Regions from separate parts of the Pedobacter sp. KBW01 genome, predicted to be linked through region 4. Evidence: riboswitches for the same ligand, from Rfam matches in the RefSeq annotation. Region 4 holds a riboswitch; each other region holds the start of a gene.
The links. Region 4 has a riboswitch for S-adenosylmethionine ahead of metH (methionine synthase). Riboswitches for the same ligand answer to the same signal wherever they lie in the genome.
Positions count from the first base shown of each region.

Region 1 (4,329 bases), on a different contig from region 4:
TGTAGAGGCAGCAAGTAAAGCGGTTAATAAAGTGCAGTTGTTTGCGCAGGCTACCAGCTTAGGCGGCGTTGAAAGTTTGATTGAACACCGCTACTCGATTGAAGGACCGGATAGTAAAACACCTAAAAACCTGTTGCGCATTTCGGTTGGGTTGGAACATGCAGATGATATTATTGCTGATTTGGAGCAGGCTTTAAACTAGCATTTAACCCTATAAGGTTTCTAAAACCTTATAGGGTTATCTATAGGACTTAAAAACTATTTCGGGTTACAAACCGTAGTTAATTTAAGCGAATAATTGGCTTCTAAAGGCTCATTGGTTTGCGCTAAACGTTGTGAACCCGTATTGGCCGGACAAGCAATATCGCCTGCGGCATCGTAAACCAATTTGTTGCCGTTGGCCAATAACTCTTTAGGTACATAAATCTGCACTTTAGTAATTGAATAGCCCGAAGGAAAATAGCGAACATAATAACCATCAGGATGTTTGGTCCAGATGCCGCTGGGCACATCGCTTCTTGGAGGTGCCATACCTGCTACAATTGCATATTTCTCCATATCAGCATAGGTGTAATTGCCTGATGCCACCAACTGCCTGATATTGTTTTCGGCTTCAAACACAGCTTTTAAGCCTGATGGCAACTGATCTTTAGCTTTCTCCATTACATCAAAAGGTAAAATGCCCAAAGCACCACCTTCTAACTGGGTAAGTTGCTTAGGTGTAAGTAACTTAATGGCAGTAAGTTTAACCTGGCCGCTGTAATCGGCAAATTTTGTGCGGGCAATAATGGTCCACAATAAAACCTGAATATCGTGCTGTTCTACTTCGGGGTGCTTTTCGGCACTCTTTAATATCGATACTACAATTTCTTCTTTGGGTCCTAAAACCGGAGCAAACATGTAGCCATCGCCTTTTGAAGGGGCAAAGGTTCCGGCTTTAAGGCAATAGCTTTTATTGGTCATTTCGTAAAAACCTTCGCAAAGCACATAACCGCCCTCCGGATTTTTAGGTAATAAATATAAAGGCTGAAATTTCTCCTTCGATTTAAAATCGGGCATCATCTCGCCTTCGCGATTCACATCTTCAAAACTGGTGGTAATGGCAGCAGGCTGTTTCAGGAATTTATCAACCCCTAAGGCTTTAGCACCCTGTGCTGTACCCACTTTTAGTAGTTTATCTTTTAAGCCACCAAACTGGGCATTAACGTTATTTAAGCAGGCAACAGTAAATAGTATTGCCAAACCATAGAATTTTACATTTTTCATGATGATTAGATTTAGATAGGTAACACAAACTTAAAGTTTTAACCATTAACTTTATATTAAAATATTTAAGGAGCCTTAATTATTTAAAATTAGCACCCTCATTCACAGTAGCTTGCTTTAAATTCAAAATTTTATTTTGTGGATTAAAATTAAATTCAGACATTTGGAATATTATTTGGCAATAAGCTAAGTAAAAGTCAATCTTCAGAGGTTGATTTATAAAGAAGTGGCGAGAGACTGGCTCCATGACCCACTGGCAACCCTCAGAAAGAGAAGGTGCCAATTCCTGACTGGCTAACACGGTGTTATCTGGTGATATAAATTTTAACTGATGAAAACATTAAATCTTCAATCGCTAAGCGAACCTGGTTCAAACCTTAAAAAAGTAGAAGATCTTTCTATGTCTTTTATGTGTTGCAATATGCAGGCGATTACTTGTATGTGCTGTTGCATACAGTAATTTAAAAATCTTCCCTTTTTGTGTTTTTCAAACTGGAAGGTCCCGCTAAAACGGGATACGCCCACACAGCTTTAACCTTTAGGTTAATCTGATCCCTACAGATTATTCAACATTTAAAAATTTAAGCATTAAAGATTATGTCAACTTCATATAAATTCGAAACTTTACAAATACACGCAGGTCAGGAAATCGATCCAACTACAGGCTCAAGGGCTGTTCCTATTTATCAAACCACTTCATACGGTTTTAAAAATGCTGAGCATGGAGCCAATTTATTTGCTTTAAAAGAGTTCGGTAATATCTATACCAGGATCATGAACCCAACCAGCGATGTTTTCGAAAAACGCATTGCAGCTTTAGAAGGTGGCGTAGCAGCATTAGCAGTAGCATCTGGTCAGGCAGCACAATTTATTGCCTTAAATAATATCCTGGAGGCTGGCGACAGCATTGTTTCTTCATCTCATGTTTACGGCGGTACTTATAATCAGTTTAAAGTAGCGTTTAAGCGTTTGGGTATTCATGTTGATTTTGCTAACCCGGATGTGCCAGAAGAATTTGAAGCTAAAATTACCGATAAAACAAAAGCTATTTATTTAGAGACTATCGGTAACCCGGCATTTAGTGTGCCCGATTTTGAAAAAATTGCGGCTATTGCCAAAAAATATGATCTTCCTTTAGTTGTTGATAATACTTTCGGTGCTGCAGGTTACCTGTTTAAACCATTAGAACATGGCGCTAACGTAGTGGTACAATCGGCTACCAAATGGATTGGCGGACATGGAACCAGCATTGGTGGTGTAATTGTTGATGGCGGAAATTATAACTGGGGAAATGGTAAGTTTCCACAATTTAGTCAACCATCAGAAGGCTACCATGGTTTGGTTTTTAGCGATGTTTTCGGTGTCGACGGTCCTTTTGGCAATATTCAGTTTATTATTCGTGCCCGTGTAGAAGGTTTAAGGGATTTAGGTCCGGCTATTGCGCCGTTCAACTCTTTCCTGTTATTGCAAGGTCTCGAAACTTTATCGCTTCGTGTACAACGCCATGTAGATAATGCTTTAGAATTGGCTACCTGGTTAGAAAATCACCCGGCAGTTAAAGAAGTGGCTTATCCTGGTTTGGCCAGCAGTAAATACAATAATTTGGCAAAGAAATATTTAAGCAATGGCTTTGGAGCAGTTTTATCTTTCGAGTTAAACGGCAGCAAAGAAAGAGCAACCCAATTAATCGATAATTTAAAACTGATTTCGCACCTCGCAAACGTGGGCGATGCCAAAACGCTGATTATCCAGCCATCGGCTACCACACACCAGCAATTAAGCGATAGCGAACAACTGGCTGCAGGTGTTAAACCGAACTCGCTTCGCGTATCAGTTGGTATCGAGCATATCGACGACATTAAGGCCGATTTTGAGCAGGCTTTTGCAGCAATTGGCTTATCAGTAAGTGCAGCCAGTTTACAAGCCTAATCCTTTTTTTATTACCATCAGCATTATTTTAGCATGAGCACAGCATCAACATATCAATATAACAAACAATTTAAGCTCGAAAGCGGAAAAAAAATCCGTAACCTGCAAATCGCTTATCAAACATATGGCAAATTAAACGCAAAGAAAGATAACGTAATATGGGTTTGCCATGCGCTTACTGCCAATGCCGATGTTTTTGAATGGTGGGAAGGTTTGTTTGGGCAAAACGCTTTATTCAATCCAAACGATCATTATATTATTTGTGCTAATGTTTTAGGCTCTAATTATGGTACAACCAATCCTTTAAGTACCAATCCGGTTAACAGCCTGCCTTATTACTTGTCGTTTCCGCAGTTTACCATCCGCGATTTTGTATCAGCACACCAGCTTTTAGCGGCGCATTTACAAATCGATACCATTAAACTATTAATTGGTGGCTCGTTAGGTGGACAACAAGCTGTTGAATGGAGCATTATTGAGCCGAATAAAATTGAGAACCTGATTTTAGTGGCTACTAATGCCGTGCATTCGCCCTGGGGAATTGCCTTTAACGAAAGTCAGCGACTAGCCATTACTACCGACCGTACTTTTTATGCCAATAAGCCTGATGGAGGCATTAAAGGTTTGAAAGCAGCCAGAAGCATTGCACTTTTAAGCTATCGTACTTACAATGCCTATGGCAGCACACAGGTAGAAAGTGTAAACGATAAAACTGATAATTTCAGGGCTTCGTCTTATCAGAATTATCAGGGAGAGAAATTAACCAATCGCTTTAACGCATACAGTTATTATTATTTAACCAAAGCAATGGATAGCCACAATGTTGGCCGCAACCGCAAAAGCATAGCTGATGCCTTAAAGCTGGTTAAAGCAAACACACTGGTAATTGGAATCGAAAACGACTTTTTATTCCCGATTTCAGAACAGAGATACCTGGCCGATCACATTACAGGTGCTGAATTTGCCACCATCCATTCTGAATATGGTCATGACGGGTTCTTAATCGAAACCAATACTTTAACCAATATTATCGGAACTTTTATTAAAGAGAGCCGCGATAAGAAAATAATCAAATTACAGCATACTGCATAGAAAGAGTAAAAGCAGAAAGACTTAAGCGTAAAGCTAAATAAT
Region 1 covers NZ_QAJQ01000012.1:1,600-5,928, forward strand. The annotation lists gene DBR40_RS13275 (trans-sulfuration enzyme family protein) at 1-202, shown strand, start outside; gene DBR40_RS13280 (hypothetical protein) at 259-1,266, opposite strand; SAM riboswitch class I at 1,480-1,590, shown strand; gene DBR40_RS13285 (O-acetylhomoserine aminocarboxypropyltransferase/cysteine synthase family protein) at 1,864-3,195, shown strand; gene metX (homoserine O-acetyltransferase family protein) at 3,229-4,287, shown strand.
Region 1: it holds a riboswitch for S-adenosylmethionine, as region 4 does, so the genes downstream of both, DBR40_RS13285 (O-acetylhomoserine aminocarboxypropyltransferase/cysteine synthase family protein) here and metH (methionine synthase) in region 4, are expected to answer to the same signal.

Region 2 (4,329 bases), on a different contig from region 4:
ATTTCTACAATTACCACTTTACCTTTGTACTTATCGTCGCTTAGCGAAACCGATTTCCCGGCAAGATCAGGGAAGGTAAAATCGAGCTTTTTATAACCTTCTTTTAAGAATGTAATTTTGTAGGGATCGGGCAATTCGGCTTTATCGTCTTTTGCACCATCAAATTTGGTATTATCGTAAATTCCGGCCGAAATTACGCCGCTGATGGTACCATCAGGATTGATTTTACCTTTGTAAATTTTAGGACTTGGGCCCGTAAAGCCCGAAAGCACAAACTCATCACCTTGTACAGTACCTTCCAGTTCGCGGCTATCGCCGGTTACCTGCATAATTACCCCGGTTAGCTTGTTTCCGTTTTGTTTTAGTATCGCCACCTTGTCAGGCACCTGTTCTTTTGAATAGAACTTAAGCTCCCATTTGCCCGATATATTGGCCGCCGGTGCCACATCTTTACCCGGCTCAACAAAGCGGTACTTTTTGCCATGCTCGGCAGTAAAAGGAAGCGAATTGCCCCTGAAACCCGGCACCAAACTGCGATACTCGCCTGATAATGTACCATCATCATTTATTTTGGCTACCAGGGCTGCATCGTAAGTATTCATTTTAATAAATACCGAATCGGGTGCAATGCGTTTTACGTGGAAATCATCGCGACGGGTGCCATTTAACAGGGTAAAAGTAGCATGTTCGAAATCCTTGCCTTTAAATTCGAAGTTAAAAGGCACCTGGGTTTCGCTTACATTAAATACACCGCGCCAAACCCCTTCTTTTATTGTTTTTTCTACAGCTACCGGTTTTACACCATCGGCCAAAACCTGTCCACCAATAAACAGTGAACTGAGCAAAACTGCTCCTTTAAAAATTTTATGTACGCTCATTTTATTTTGGTTTTTTAATGATTATTTTCCTTTTATCGATTCATTCTTGTTTACTGCAGCAGTTTCTGGTGCTGGTTCAGCAATCAGTTCGTCTAGTACGCGATTAAATTTCTTCTCGTAATCGTCGTAATATTTACCTGTTACCGTGCCGGTGTAGCCGGTGTAAATTTCGCGTACCTCTCCTTTTCTATCGATGATAATGGTAGTTGGGAAAGCAATAAATTTGTTGAGTGCGGGCAGTTTCTGTGCTACCAGTTTCTTATCGGCCAGCCCACCGAATAGGATATCGTATTTGATATTGTATTTATCTCTCAGCTTTCCGAGCGTGTACTGGGCATAGGCCAGACTGTCTTTTTGTTCAAAACCAATGGCAATGGCTTCTACTCCGCGTTTTTGGTTTTTGTTAAACCAGGGCGAAAGAAAAACAGTCTGGTCGGTACAGTTCGGACACCAGGTACCCACAATTTCTACAATTACCACTTTGCCTTTGTATTTATCGTCGCTCAGCGAAACGGCTTTACCCTTAAGATCAGGAAAAGTGAAATCGAGTTTTTTATAGCCTTCTTTTAAAAAGGTTAATTTATAGGGATCAGGCAGGTTGGCATCGTTGTTTTTAGTGGCATCGAACTTGATGTTTTTATAGATACCAAAACCCTGATCTCCTGATAGCGTGCCATCTTCATTTACTTTTCCTTTAATAATAAAAGGACTTGGACCGGTAAAGCCCGATAAAGCGAACTCATTTCCTTGTATGGTGCCTTCAATTTCACGGCTATCGCCTACAACCGTCATAATTACGCCCGTAAGCTTATTCCCGTTTTGTTTCAGCACCGCAATTGATGCAGGAACAGCTTCTTTACTGTATAATTTAAGTTCCCATTTGCCCGATAGGTCGGCAGTAGGTTTTACATCTTTACCGGGCTCTACAAAGCGGTAGGTTTTACCAGGCTCGGCCGTAAATGGCAGAGAGTTCCCCCTGAAACCTGGTACCAAACTCCGATACTCACCACTTAATGTACCATTGGGTTCTATTTTGGCCACCAGGGCTGCATCGTAAGTATTCATTTTAACGAAAATCGAATCCTTTCCAAGACGCTGCACATGGAAATCATCGCGACGGGTACCATTTATCAAAGTAAAAACAGCGTGTTCAGGATCTTTGCCCTTAAATTCGAAATTAAATGGAACAGCCGATTCGCTCACCGTAAATACACCGCGCCATATTCCTTCTTTAATAAAGGCTGCGGGTGGTTTAACTGTTGCCGAAAAGGCCGAACTACTGATCAATAGCCCCAAAGAGAGGCCTTTTAGTGTGGGTAGATAGTTTTTAAAGTTCATGTTTATGGTTTTAGTTTAGTAATTCTGTTTTAAAACCCTGTGGAGCAGACATACCATTTCCATGACTGGTAAATTACCAGCCGCTTAATCAAAAAAGAAAAGCATGTTTGAAGCTGTAAATGCTATTTACAACAGCAGGAGTTTTGTAGTTTAAGTGTTTTCATATCTTAGTTAATTTATTTTTCCCCCGAAAAATTTCGGACGAATGAGTAAAGCACTTATTTCATTGCTGAAAAGTTGCTAGAAGATCGACGAGGCTCCCTCTCCCTTCTTCTGTATAAATCATCTACTAGTATAGGGCATAATACCAGACTTCTATAAAAGGCAAAAAGGAAAAAAAGGAAAAAACGGCCTTTAGCATATCGCTAAAGGCTTTTTTTATGGTTTATAGGTTGGTAATTATTTTATTTCCAAATTTCCAATCTACCATTTACTACCAGAATACTACCATTTTGGAAAGGCAAGATGATATTTTAAAGGGAGTTGCTACCATTTATCACGAAAAAATAGCTTAAAAGGTATTTAAAAGCTGTTTATCCAGAATTTAAATTTCTTAATATGGCGGCCATAGGTAAGACTATTTTACTGTAAAAAAAGTTAGAAATATAAGAAAATTTTACTCTTTTTTGGGTTGGTAATGCAGTTGGTTGTGCAGTTGGTTGTGCAAATCGATGTAGTTTAATGCATTGTAAATACCCGTAAAAAGTATAAAAATAGGCTAAAAAAGCTTATAAATCGAACAAACACCCCCCTATAATGCAATCAGCATATTTATGGTCAAGTATTTAAATACTTGAATACTAGCTAATTAAGGTTGAATAAAATTGGTTATTTATAAAAAGATATGTGTGCGCGCCGGTTAGCTCATGCTATTGATTCTTATACTAGCTTTGATCAATGCCATTGCTTTAACCTTCTTTAGCTTAATATCTTTAGGTGCATGGTGTTGGTTTTGAGAAACCAATTTGATATAATCATCCCCTTTGTCTGATTTCTGCACGTACTTTACTAGGGTCATATCATCGCCATGCTCGTTTATATAGACTAAGTACATTTCGCCCCAATAAATACCGTCTTGAAGGTCGTTTATAAGTTTATACATCACAATATCACCACTTTTAAGCAATGGGTACATACTGTCTCCAATAATTGGTAACGCCCCGTCACATGAAGGCATATTTGGGATAGTTATGTAGTCTATAATATTGTGCTTTCCATTAAATGTAGGAAGCACACTCGCAGCAGCGTTGGTATCATAAAGCGGTATTCGTTGCAATTCTCTCTTTTTATCCGTCTTTAATAAAAAAGTCTGCTCAGGCTCTACAACAGATTCATTTATATCGGATGCAATCATTTTTCCCCTACCTGTCATAAGCCAAATAGGATTAATATCAATGAATTTGCTAAGAATATTTTCTAATACATTAGAGCCGATACTCTTATTTTCTTTAATAGCTTTTGAGATTGAGCCGCGTGAAACGGCTAATTTATTCTCAAACGCATAAAGGCTAATGCCTTTATCTTCAATATACTGACTAAGTCTTTGTGCTACCATATGAAAAAAATCTTACAATAAATTTGGTTATAAGAAAATAGTCTTATACCTTCGTGTAAGTATTTACAAATATGTGAACAAGCATGGAACAAACAAAACCAAAAGTAGATTATCCTGAAAATCTTTATTTACGGGAAGCCGTAAAACAATCAGGTATTTCAATTACACACTTAGCAAAAAAGCTGGGCTTCAGCAGGAAGGTGGTGAGCGACACCGTTAACGGAAAATACAAAGGCTCAAACATCATCCCTTCTTTAAAAGAACTTCTAAACCTCAAAGGAGAATAACAATGCCTCAATTATGGAATAACATTTTGGTAGTAACCAAAGATGAACTTGTGCCAAATTGGTACAAAAAGGAAAATACCCTTTATAGCGAAATTACCCGATATGCTAACAAAGCGTACGGTATTAAACGTGTTCAGCTGGGCGGTAACGGCCGTCAGATGTTTATTTCTTTCGATAGTTTGCCCCCAGTTGTTCAGGATGGCATCGGTGATCCCCGGAAATTAAACCATGTACTTGACCAGTTTTATAAAGTTGATGGCGAAGCCGTAAA
Region 2 covers NZ_QAJQ01000007.1:555,189-559,517, forward strand. The annotation lists gene DBR40_RS08830 (peroxiredoxin family protein) at 1-878, opposite strand, end outside; gene DBR40_RS08835 (peroxiredoxin family protein) at 900-2,216, opposite strand; SAM riboswitch class I at 2,390-2,500, opposite strand; gene DBR40_RS08840 (S24 family peptidase) at 3,076-3,771, opposite strand; gene DBR40_RS08845 (helix-turn-helix domain-containing protein) at 3,855-4,058, shown strand; gene DBR40_RS08850 (hypothetical protein) at 4,061-4,329, shown strand, end outside.
Region 2: it holds a riboswitch for S-adenosylmethionine, as region 4 does, so the genes downstream of both, DBR40_RS08835 (peroxiredoxin family protein) here and metH (methionine synthase) in region 4, are expected to answer to the same signal.

Region 3 (4,329 bases), on a different contig from region 4:
TAACCGGTTTTTTAAAGAAGCCAAAGGTGTAACCCCACGCGATTACAAAAAGATGGTGGCTACGGCTTAGTACTTTTAATTAACCAGGGAACAAAGCTTTAGATTGCATTTACTTTTTCAATAAAGCATCAATCTCGGTATTAAACTCTTTTTTAAATTCGTCGTAAAATTTGCCTGTAGCCGGACCATTAAAGCCGGTGTGTATTTGGGCAACATTTCCCTGTTTATCGATAATAATGGTAGTAGGGAAAGATACAAACGAATCTAATGCAGGTAAGGATTCGGCTACCACTTGTTTATCGGCTGTACCGGCAATAACCTGATCGTATTCGATACCAAAGCGCTCTCGGAAACGGCTCATTACTTTTTTAGCATATTCTGGTTCAGTAGAGCGTTCGTAATGTAAGGCAATAACCTCTACACCACGTTTCTTGTTTTCTTTATACCAAGGGGCAATAAAGGTAGCTTCATCTACACAATTGGGGCACCAGCTGCCAGTGATGGTTAAAACAACTACCTTGTTTTTGTATTTTTCATCTTTTAACGAAATCTTTTTTCCATTAACATCTGCGAAACTAAAATCGAGGGTTTTATAACCCGGTTTCAGGTAGGTGAGTTTGTAGGCATCGGGCAGGGCAGCGTTGTCATTCTTAACACCTGTAAAAGGCTGACTTCCTCTTGCACCTAAAATTTCACCGCTTAAAGTGCCATCGGACTGGAAAGTGCCTTTGTAGTAAGCAGGAGAGGAGCCAATAAAGCTTGATAACTGAAATTCGTTACCTTCTACCACGCCTTCCAGGTAGCGCGAATCGCCGGTTACACGTAAAAAAGTACCGGTAAGTTTGTTGCCTGTTTGCTTAAATAAACCTACTGTTTTTTCGTCCTTGCCATTTGGCGATTTGAAAACCACATCGTAGCTTCCGGAGTAATTGGCTGTTACAGGTTTACCGTCTGTTTCGAAACGGTAGTTTTTACGCTCGGCTACAATGGCCAAAGGTTTACCGGTCTGGCCTTGTTTTCTTAATGTGCCGGTAAGCTGATCGCCAGTTATGGCAAATGCCAGTTCGTTATCAAACTGATCGAGTTTGACAAAAAGCGAATCGGCAGTTTGTTTAACTAAACCGCCTTCAAAACTTTCTTCGGCATTGCGGAAATATAATTTCTGCTGACCATTTTTTTCGTTGATATCAAAGTTGAAAGGGATTTCCAATCCTTCTTTTACTTTGGCAACTCCGCGCCAGCTGCCGAGTGCTACAAAGGCATTAGACTTTTCTTTATGGGCTTTTACCCCTGTATGATTGGCCAATACGGTTTGATCTTGTGCAAAGGATATGGTAGTTGATATGGCCAAAACGGCTGTGAAAATTGATTTCAGATTCATTGGGATGTGTTTTAATCGACTAAATTGGTCGACAAATATACGGCTCGTATTTGGCAAGAAAAAATTTTCAGATAAAAATATATAAAAACTATAGAATTACTGGATTTAATTATACCTTTGCCCCAGTTATTTAAAAATGCTTATCAAGAAAGGCGGAGGGAATGGCCCTGTGAAACCTTAGCAACCATCTAAGTTTTAGAAATGGTGCTAATTCCATCCCGGATGAATCTGGGGTAGTTAAGTCAGCAGTTTGCGTTATCCTTATTAATATGGAGCACTTCTGACTTTTGGTTGAGGTGCTTTTTTTGTACCCGGGCTTTTTTGAAAGTAACTTATTTACTAATGATCATTTCCAGATGAAAAAAACAGACGTACTAAAATCTATTTATTTAAACCAAACGAGGTATTTCCGAATGCGTATGCCCTGTTAAGATGCATTCATTTTAACGGGCTTTTAAGCTAACCAATCCTTTCATTTTTTAAACAAAAAATACGGTTTATAGCCGTGGTGGAAAGGTATTGCCCAAATTATTGTCTCCATTAACTAATTATTACAACACAAGATGTTCAAAAAAATTAAATCAATAGCGTTTATTTTGCTGCTCTTTACGGCGCAGCAGTTACTTGCGCAAAATGTACCTGTTGCAGGTACGGTAAAATCGGCCGAGGGCGAAACCCTGCCGGGTGTTTCTGTTTTGATCAAAGAAACCAAACAAGCTACCACTACCGATGGTAAAGGGGTTTTTAGCATTAACGCACCCGAAAAAGCTACCCTTATATTCTCATACATTGGCTTTAAAACCCAGGAAATACCTGTTGTTAAAGGTAGTCCTATCGCTGTGGTATTGCAATCGAGCGATCAGTCGCTTGATGAGGTTGTAGTTACTGCTTTAGGTATATCGCGCCAAAAGAAATCGCTGGGTTATGCCGTTCAGGAATTAAAGGGGCAGGATTTGGCCGAAGCTAAAGAATCGAACCTGGTTAATGCCATGGCTGGTAAAATTGCCGGTGTAAGGGTAACCAATAGCCAGGGAAGTATGGGGTCGTCGCGCGTGGTAATCAGGGGTGAAACTTCCATTGCCGGTAACAACCAGCCACTGTTTGTGGTAGATGGAATTCCGGTTAATAACTCGCAGTTAAACTCGGCCGGTGCCCGGGATTATGCCAATACCATTTCGGATATCAATCCTGAAGATATTGAATCAATGAGTGTGCTTAAAGGCCCAAATGCAGCCGCATTGTACGGATCGCGGGCTGCAGCAGGCGTAATCCTCATCAAAACCAAAACCGGTAAATCGAAAAAAGGATTGGGAATTGCCGTTAACTCGAACGCGGTTTTAGAAAGCCTGCTTACCCTTCCGGTATATCAAAATGCTTTTGGACAAGGCTCTGAAGGTAAATTTAGCTATGTGGATGGTGCTGGTAAAGGTTTAAATGACGGGGTTGATGAGAGCTGGGGACCGAAACTGGATGGCAGACTAATTCCGCAGTTTTTCTCTAAAGGTGTAGCTGTTCCTTTTGAAGCGCATCCGGATAATGTTCGCGATTTTTTCCAAACCGGTTATTCCTTAAATAACGGTGTATCGATTGCAGATGCCGGAGAAAAATACGATTACAGGATCTCTTACAACAATTTAAAGCAGGTAGGTATTGTGCCTAATTCGGGACAGGGGAAAAATTCGTTTGTGCTGAATACCAGCCTTAAAATAACCCCGAAATTAACTTTAACGGCTAATGCCAATTACAGTAAACTTAATTCGGATAACTTACCGGGTACAGGTGGTTCGCGCTCTACGAGTACCATGTTGCAGTTTACCTGGTTTGGTCGTCAGGTTGATATTAACCAGTTGAAAAATTATTTGGATGAGAATGGAAAAACGTTTAACTGGAATAACAGCTATTACAGCAATCCATATTGGGTAGCTTACGAGAATACGGTATCGCAAAACAGGAACCGCATAATCGGGAGTTTAGCGTTGAATTATAAAATCATAGACGGGCTTGATTTAAATTTCAGATCAGGAACGGATTATTATAACGACAGGCGTAAAGTACGGATTGCTTATGGTACCAACGGAACACCATTTGGATCGTACACCGAAAGTGCTTTTACGGTAAACGAAAACAATACCGATGCAACCTTAAACTTTAACAAACAGCTAAACGATGATTTTAGCCTCGAATTGCTGGGTGGGGGGAATATCCGCAGGCAGTATATCGAACAAAACGACCAAAGTGCACCTAAACTGGCCATTGCTGGACTTTATACGCTTAAAAACTCACGCGATCCATTGGTATCATCAAATAACCTGTCACGTTTAAAATCGTATAGTGTGTATGCTTCAGGGCAACTTGGTTTCAGAAATTACCTTTTTGCCAACATTACTGCCCGTAACGATTGGTCGTCTACCTTGCCTGCTCAAAACAGGTCGTATTTTTACCCCTCGTTTAATGGAAGTTTTGTAGCTACCGAAGCTTTGGATATTAAAAGCGATGCCCTTAACTATTTAAAAATACGTGGTGGCTGGTCTAAAGTAGGTAAAGATGCAGATCCTTACCGTTTGATTAATACCTATGTTTTTAGCGCTCCGTTTTATGGAAATCCACAGCTGAATACAGGATCTATTGATCTTAATCCTAACCTGAAACCTGAAACCACCACATCAACCGAATTGGGTGTTGAGGCGGTATTCTTTAACAAAAGATTGCGTTTCGATTTAAGTGCTTACAATACCAATAGTTATAACCAGATTTTAGCGGCAGATGTGAGCCAGAGTACCGGTTTTAGTTCAAAATTGTTGAACGCCGGAAAAATCAACAATAAAGGTATAGAGGCGCAGTTGGGCATTACGCCAATTAAAAAGGCTTTTACCTGGGATATCGATCTAAACTTTGCCGCAAACAGGAGCAGGGTAATTGAGCTGGATGCCGAAAAATTATTAACCAAT
Region 3 covers NZ_QAJQ01000010.1:151,595-155,923, forward strand. The annotation lists gene DBR40_RS11270 (AraC family transcriptional regulator) at 1-70, shown strand, start outside; gene DBR40_RS11275 (peroxiredoxin family protein) at 110-1,381, opposite strand; SAM riboswitch class I at 1,519-1,625, shown strand; gene DBR40_RS11280 (SusC/RagA family TonB-linked outer membrane protein) at 1,945-4,329, shown strand, end outside.
Region 3: it holds a riboswitch for S-adenosylmethionine, as region 4 does, so the genes downstream of both, DBR40_RS11280 (SusC/RagA family TonB-linked outer membrane protein) here and metH (methionine synthase) in region 4, are expected to answer to the same signal.

Region 4 (4,329 bases):
AGATACCGCTATCAGAAGGGCTGTAGAATTTGCAGAGGATGATGCTGAACAAGCCTGGGAAGATTTGCAGGAGTTTAATATTAACGAAAAAGACTGTCTGGTTGGCCTGGCTGCATCAGGTACTACTCCTTATGTTATTGGGGGCTTAAATACGGCACGTAAACATGGCGTTTTAACGGGTTGCATTGTTTGCAATACCGGCGGACCAATTGCTGCAGAATCTGACTTCCCTGTTGAAGTGGTGGTTGGCCCTGAGTTTATTACCGGTTCTACAAGGATGAAATCGGGAACGGCACAAAAACTGGTTTTAAATATGCTTAGTACTACGGTTATGGTACAGTTAGGGCGTGTGGTTGGTAATAAGATGGTTGATATGCAATTAACCAATCATAAGCTGGTAGATCGTGGGACACAAATGGTTGCTGATGAGCTGCACATTGGCTACGAAGAAGCTGCTGAGTTGCTGAACCGCTACGGAAGTGTACGTAAAGCTGTAGAAGCCGGACAACATTAACAAATGATTGAAGGATGGAATGACAGAATTGGAGATGGGCTTAAACATTCACTCATTCAAAATTCGTTCATTCAAAATTAAATTAATGACTGAAGGGTAGAATGATTGAATTGGAGATGGGCTAAGAACATTTACTTATTCAAAATTCGCGCATTCAATAATTAAAAACTATGCACGAGATTGAGCCTTATTACCAGTGGCGAGATGATTATATTTCGGCTGAAGATGAACGTTCACCGTTTTATAATACCGAATATTCTGAGCTTTACTTCGATAAGCAGATTTATAACTTTTTACTTCACCCACAATGGGATGAATTTGGATCGAGCACACTGTACATGAAGGTGCTGTATGCCGATTACGATCGCGGTTATGCCATAATAGAGTTTATCGGTGAATGGAACGATGCCATCAACAACGATATTATGTTGCTCAAACGGGATGTGGTAGAGTTGATGATGGATGAAGGCATTAATAAATTTATCCTCATCGGAGAAAATGTGCTCAATTTCCATGCTTCTGATGATAGCTATTACGAAGAGTGGTTTCAGGAGGTGGAAGATGGCTGGATTGTTGGTGTGAATTTTCAGGAACATGTAATTGCCGAGTTTCGCGATAACAACATCGATTATTACATTAACTTTGGCGGCGATTTCGATAATCTGCCTTGGCGTACATTAAAGCCACTGCAGTTCTTTAAAAAAGTTGAAGAATTGCTGACAAAAAGATTGAACTAAATGTTTATTTTTATATAATTTAACACGCAAAAAATTAAAATGGAACAACAAAATTATCAATATCAGGACAACAGTGTTTTTGTACAGGAAAAATCTGTGTCTAAAAAATTCTTCGCTAACGTTTTCTTATGGATGTTCGTTGCATTGAGTTTATCTACAGTAGCTGCTTATCTTTTCGGTACCAACGAGCAGTTAATGCAGTATCTTTTAAATATTAACCCTGCAACAGGCAAAGTTAGTATGTCTATATTTGGTTATATAGCCATGTTCGCTCCGCTAGGCCTGGTTTTATTAATGGGCTTTGGTTTAAGCCGGTTATCATTACCTGCTTTAATAGGCGTATTTATGCTTTACTCTGTATTAACCGGAATTAGCTTAAGCTTTATCTTGTTAACATATACTTCAGGTTCGGTAGTAAGCTGTTTTGCAGGTGCAGCCGGAATATTTGGAATTATGGCATTTATGGGGTATACAACCAATATCGATCTAAGCAAATTTGGTCCGATTCTGATGGTTGGGGTAATTGGTTTAGTAATTGCCAGTGTAATTAATATGTTTATTCAGAGCGAACAGTTCAGCTTGTTTATGGCTTTTATTGGCATTGCAATATTTACTGCATTAACAGCTTATGATGTGCAAAAGATTAAAAGAATTGGCGAAGGTATTGAGGCCAGCGGAGAACAGGTTCTCCAGATTGAATCTAAGAAAATGGCGATTGTAGCTGCGTTATCTTTATACCTGGATTTCTTAAACATCTTCCTGTTCTTACTACGCATTTTCGGAAGCAGAAAATAAACGGTTTAAACAGAACAATATTCTTAAGGCTGTGCAGTTTTGCATGGCCTTTGTAATTTTATTTGGCCACAAGGCGATAATTTTTGGAAATGATGCCGCTTTGTTGCATTTTTGTATGCTTATTAAGAAAGACGGAGGGATTAGACCCAACGAAGTCTTAGCAACCTGTGCCACACAAGGTGCTAAATTCTATTCTGCAAATAGCGGAAACAGATAAGTTTAGGATTACGATTCACGTACCAACTTTTTAGATAAGCCATTAATTTAGGAAACAAGTATGAAGTATTAAGACAATTTTGCCTTTACTTTTTGCTGCCACCTAATAAAAAGTGAGTTATCAATATTTCAACGCTTGATACTTGCTACTTGCTACAACAACAACAATGAGCATTAGAGAAGAATTAGAAAAACGTATTTTGGTGATTGATGGTGCAATGGGTACCATGATTCAGCGATATACCCTAACCGAAGAGGATTTTAGAGGGGAACGCTTTAAAGATCATCCCTGTGATGTAAAAGGCAATAACGATTTGCTTAACATTACACGCCCCGATATTATCAAAACCATACACCTCGAGTACATGGCTGCTGGTGCCGATATTATCGAAACCAATACCTTTAGTACACAGCGAATTTCGATGGCCGATTACCAAATGGAAGACCTTTCTTACGAAATGAGTTTTGAAGGAGCAAGGGTAGCCAAAGAAGCGGCCGACGAGTTTATGGCGGCTAATCCCGATCGCAAGTGTTTTGTTGCAGGTGCCATTGGCCCAACCAACCGTACCCTTTCTATGTCGCCGAATGTTAACGATCCTGGTTTTAGGGCGGTTTATTTTGATGAATTAGAAGCAGCTTATTACGAGCAGGTTCGTGGGTTGGTAGATGGTGGCTCGGATGTGTTGTTGATCGAAACCATTTTTGATACCCTAAATGCAAAAGTGGCTATTGTGGCCATTAAAAAATACGAAGAAGTAATTGGTCGTAAGCTCGAGATTATGATCTCGGGGACCATTACTGATGCTTCAGGAAGAACATTGTCGGGCCAAACGGCGGAGGCTTTCTTAAACTCGGTAATGCATGCCAAACCATTAAGTATCGGTTTTAACTGTGCATTGGGAGCTAAAGAAATGCGTCCGCATATCGAAGAGCTTGCCGCAAAAGCAGGTTGTTATGTTTCGGCTTATCCAAATGCAGGTTTACCCAACGAGTTTGGAGCTTATGATGAACAACCACACGAAACCGCTCACCTGGTTGATGATTTTATTGCATCAGGCTTTGTGAATATTGTTGGTGGTTGTTGCGGTACCACACCTGATCACATTGGTTGCATTGCTAAAAATGCCCGGAAAGCTGAGCCTAGAAAATTACCTGTGCTCGAACCTCATATGCGTTTAAGCGGACTTGAGCCTGTAACCATTACCCCAGAAAGTATTTTTGTAAATATAGGCGAAAGAACTAATATTACCGGATCGCCAAAATTCTCGAAACTGATTTTAGGTGGCGATTATGAAGCTGCTTTAGCAGTTGCATTACAGCAGGTAGAAGGTGGCGCGCAGGTTATTGACGTGAATATGGATGAGGGGATGCTTGATTCGGAAGCAGCCATGACCAAATTCCTGAACCTGATTGCTTCTGAACCTGATATTGCCAAACTACCCATTATGGTCGATTCATCAAAATGGTCCGTGATTGAGAATGGCTTAAAATGCCTGCAAGGCAAGGGGATTGTGAACTCTATTTCCTTGAAAGAAGGCGAAGATAAATTCCGCGAAAGTGCCCGTAAAATTATGCAGTATGGTGCTGCGGTTGTGGTAATGGCTTTTGATGAGCAAGGACAGGCCGATAATTACGAACGCAGAAAAGAAATTTGTAAAAGAAGTTACGATATTCTTGTAAACGAAATCGGTTTCCCGGCAGAAGATATTATTTTCGACCCGAATATTTTAACCGTGGCCACCGGCCTGGAGGAACACAACAATTACGCAGTCGATTTTATTAACGCCACCCGCTGGATCAAAGAAAATCTGCCTCATGCCAAGGTAAGCGGTGGGGTTTCGAATATTTCGTTCTCTTTCAGGGGTAACAATGTGGTTCGCGAAGCCATGCACTCTGCATTTCTTTATCACGCCATTCAGGCAGGTTTAGATATGGGGATCGTAAACGCCGGTATGTTGGAGGTTTATCAGGAAATTCCACCCGAATTATTGGAAAGGGTAGAAGATGTATTGTTAAACCGTAGGGAAGATGCCACTGAGCGTCTGGTAGAATATGCCGATACCGTAA
Region 4 covers NZ_QAJQ01000002.1:95,016-99,344, reverse strand. The annotation lists gene murQ (N-acetylmuramic acid 6-phosphate etherase) at 1-514, shown strand, start outside; gene DBR40_RS01530 (hypothetical protein) at 685-1,251, shown strand; gene DBR40_RS01525 (Bax inhibitor-1 family protein) at 1,291-2,046, shown strand; SAM riboswitch class I at 2,163-2,266, shown strand; gene metH (methionine synthase) at 2,430-4,329, shown strand, end outside.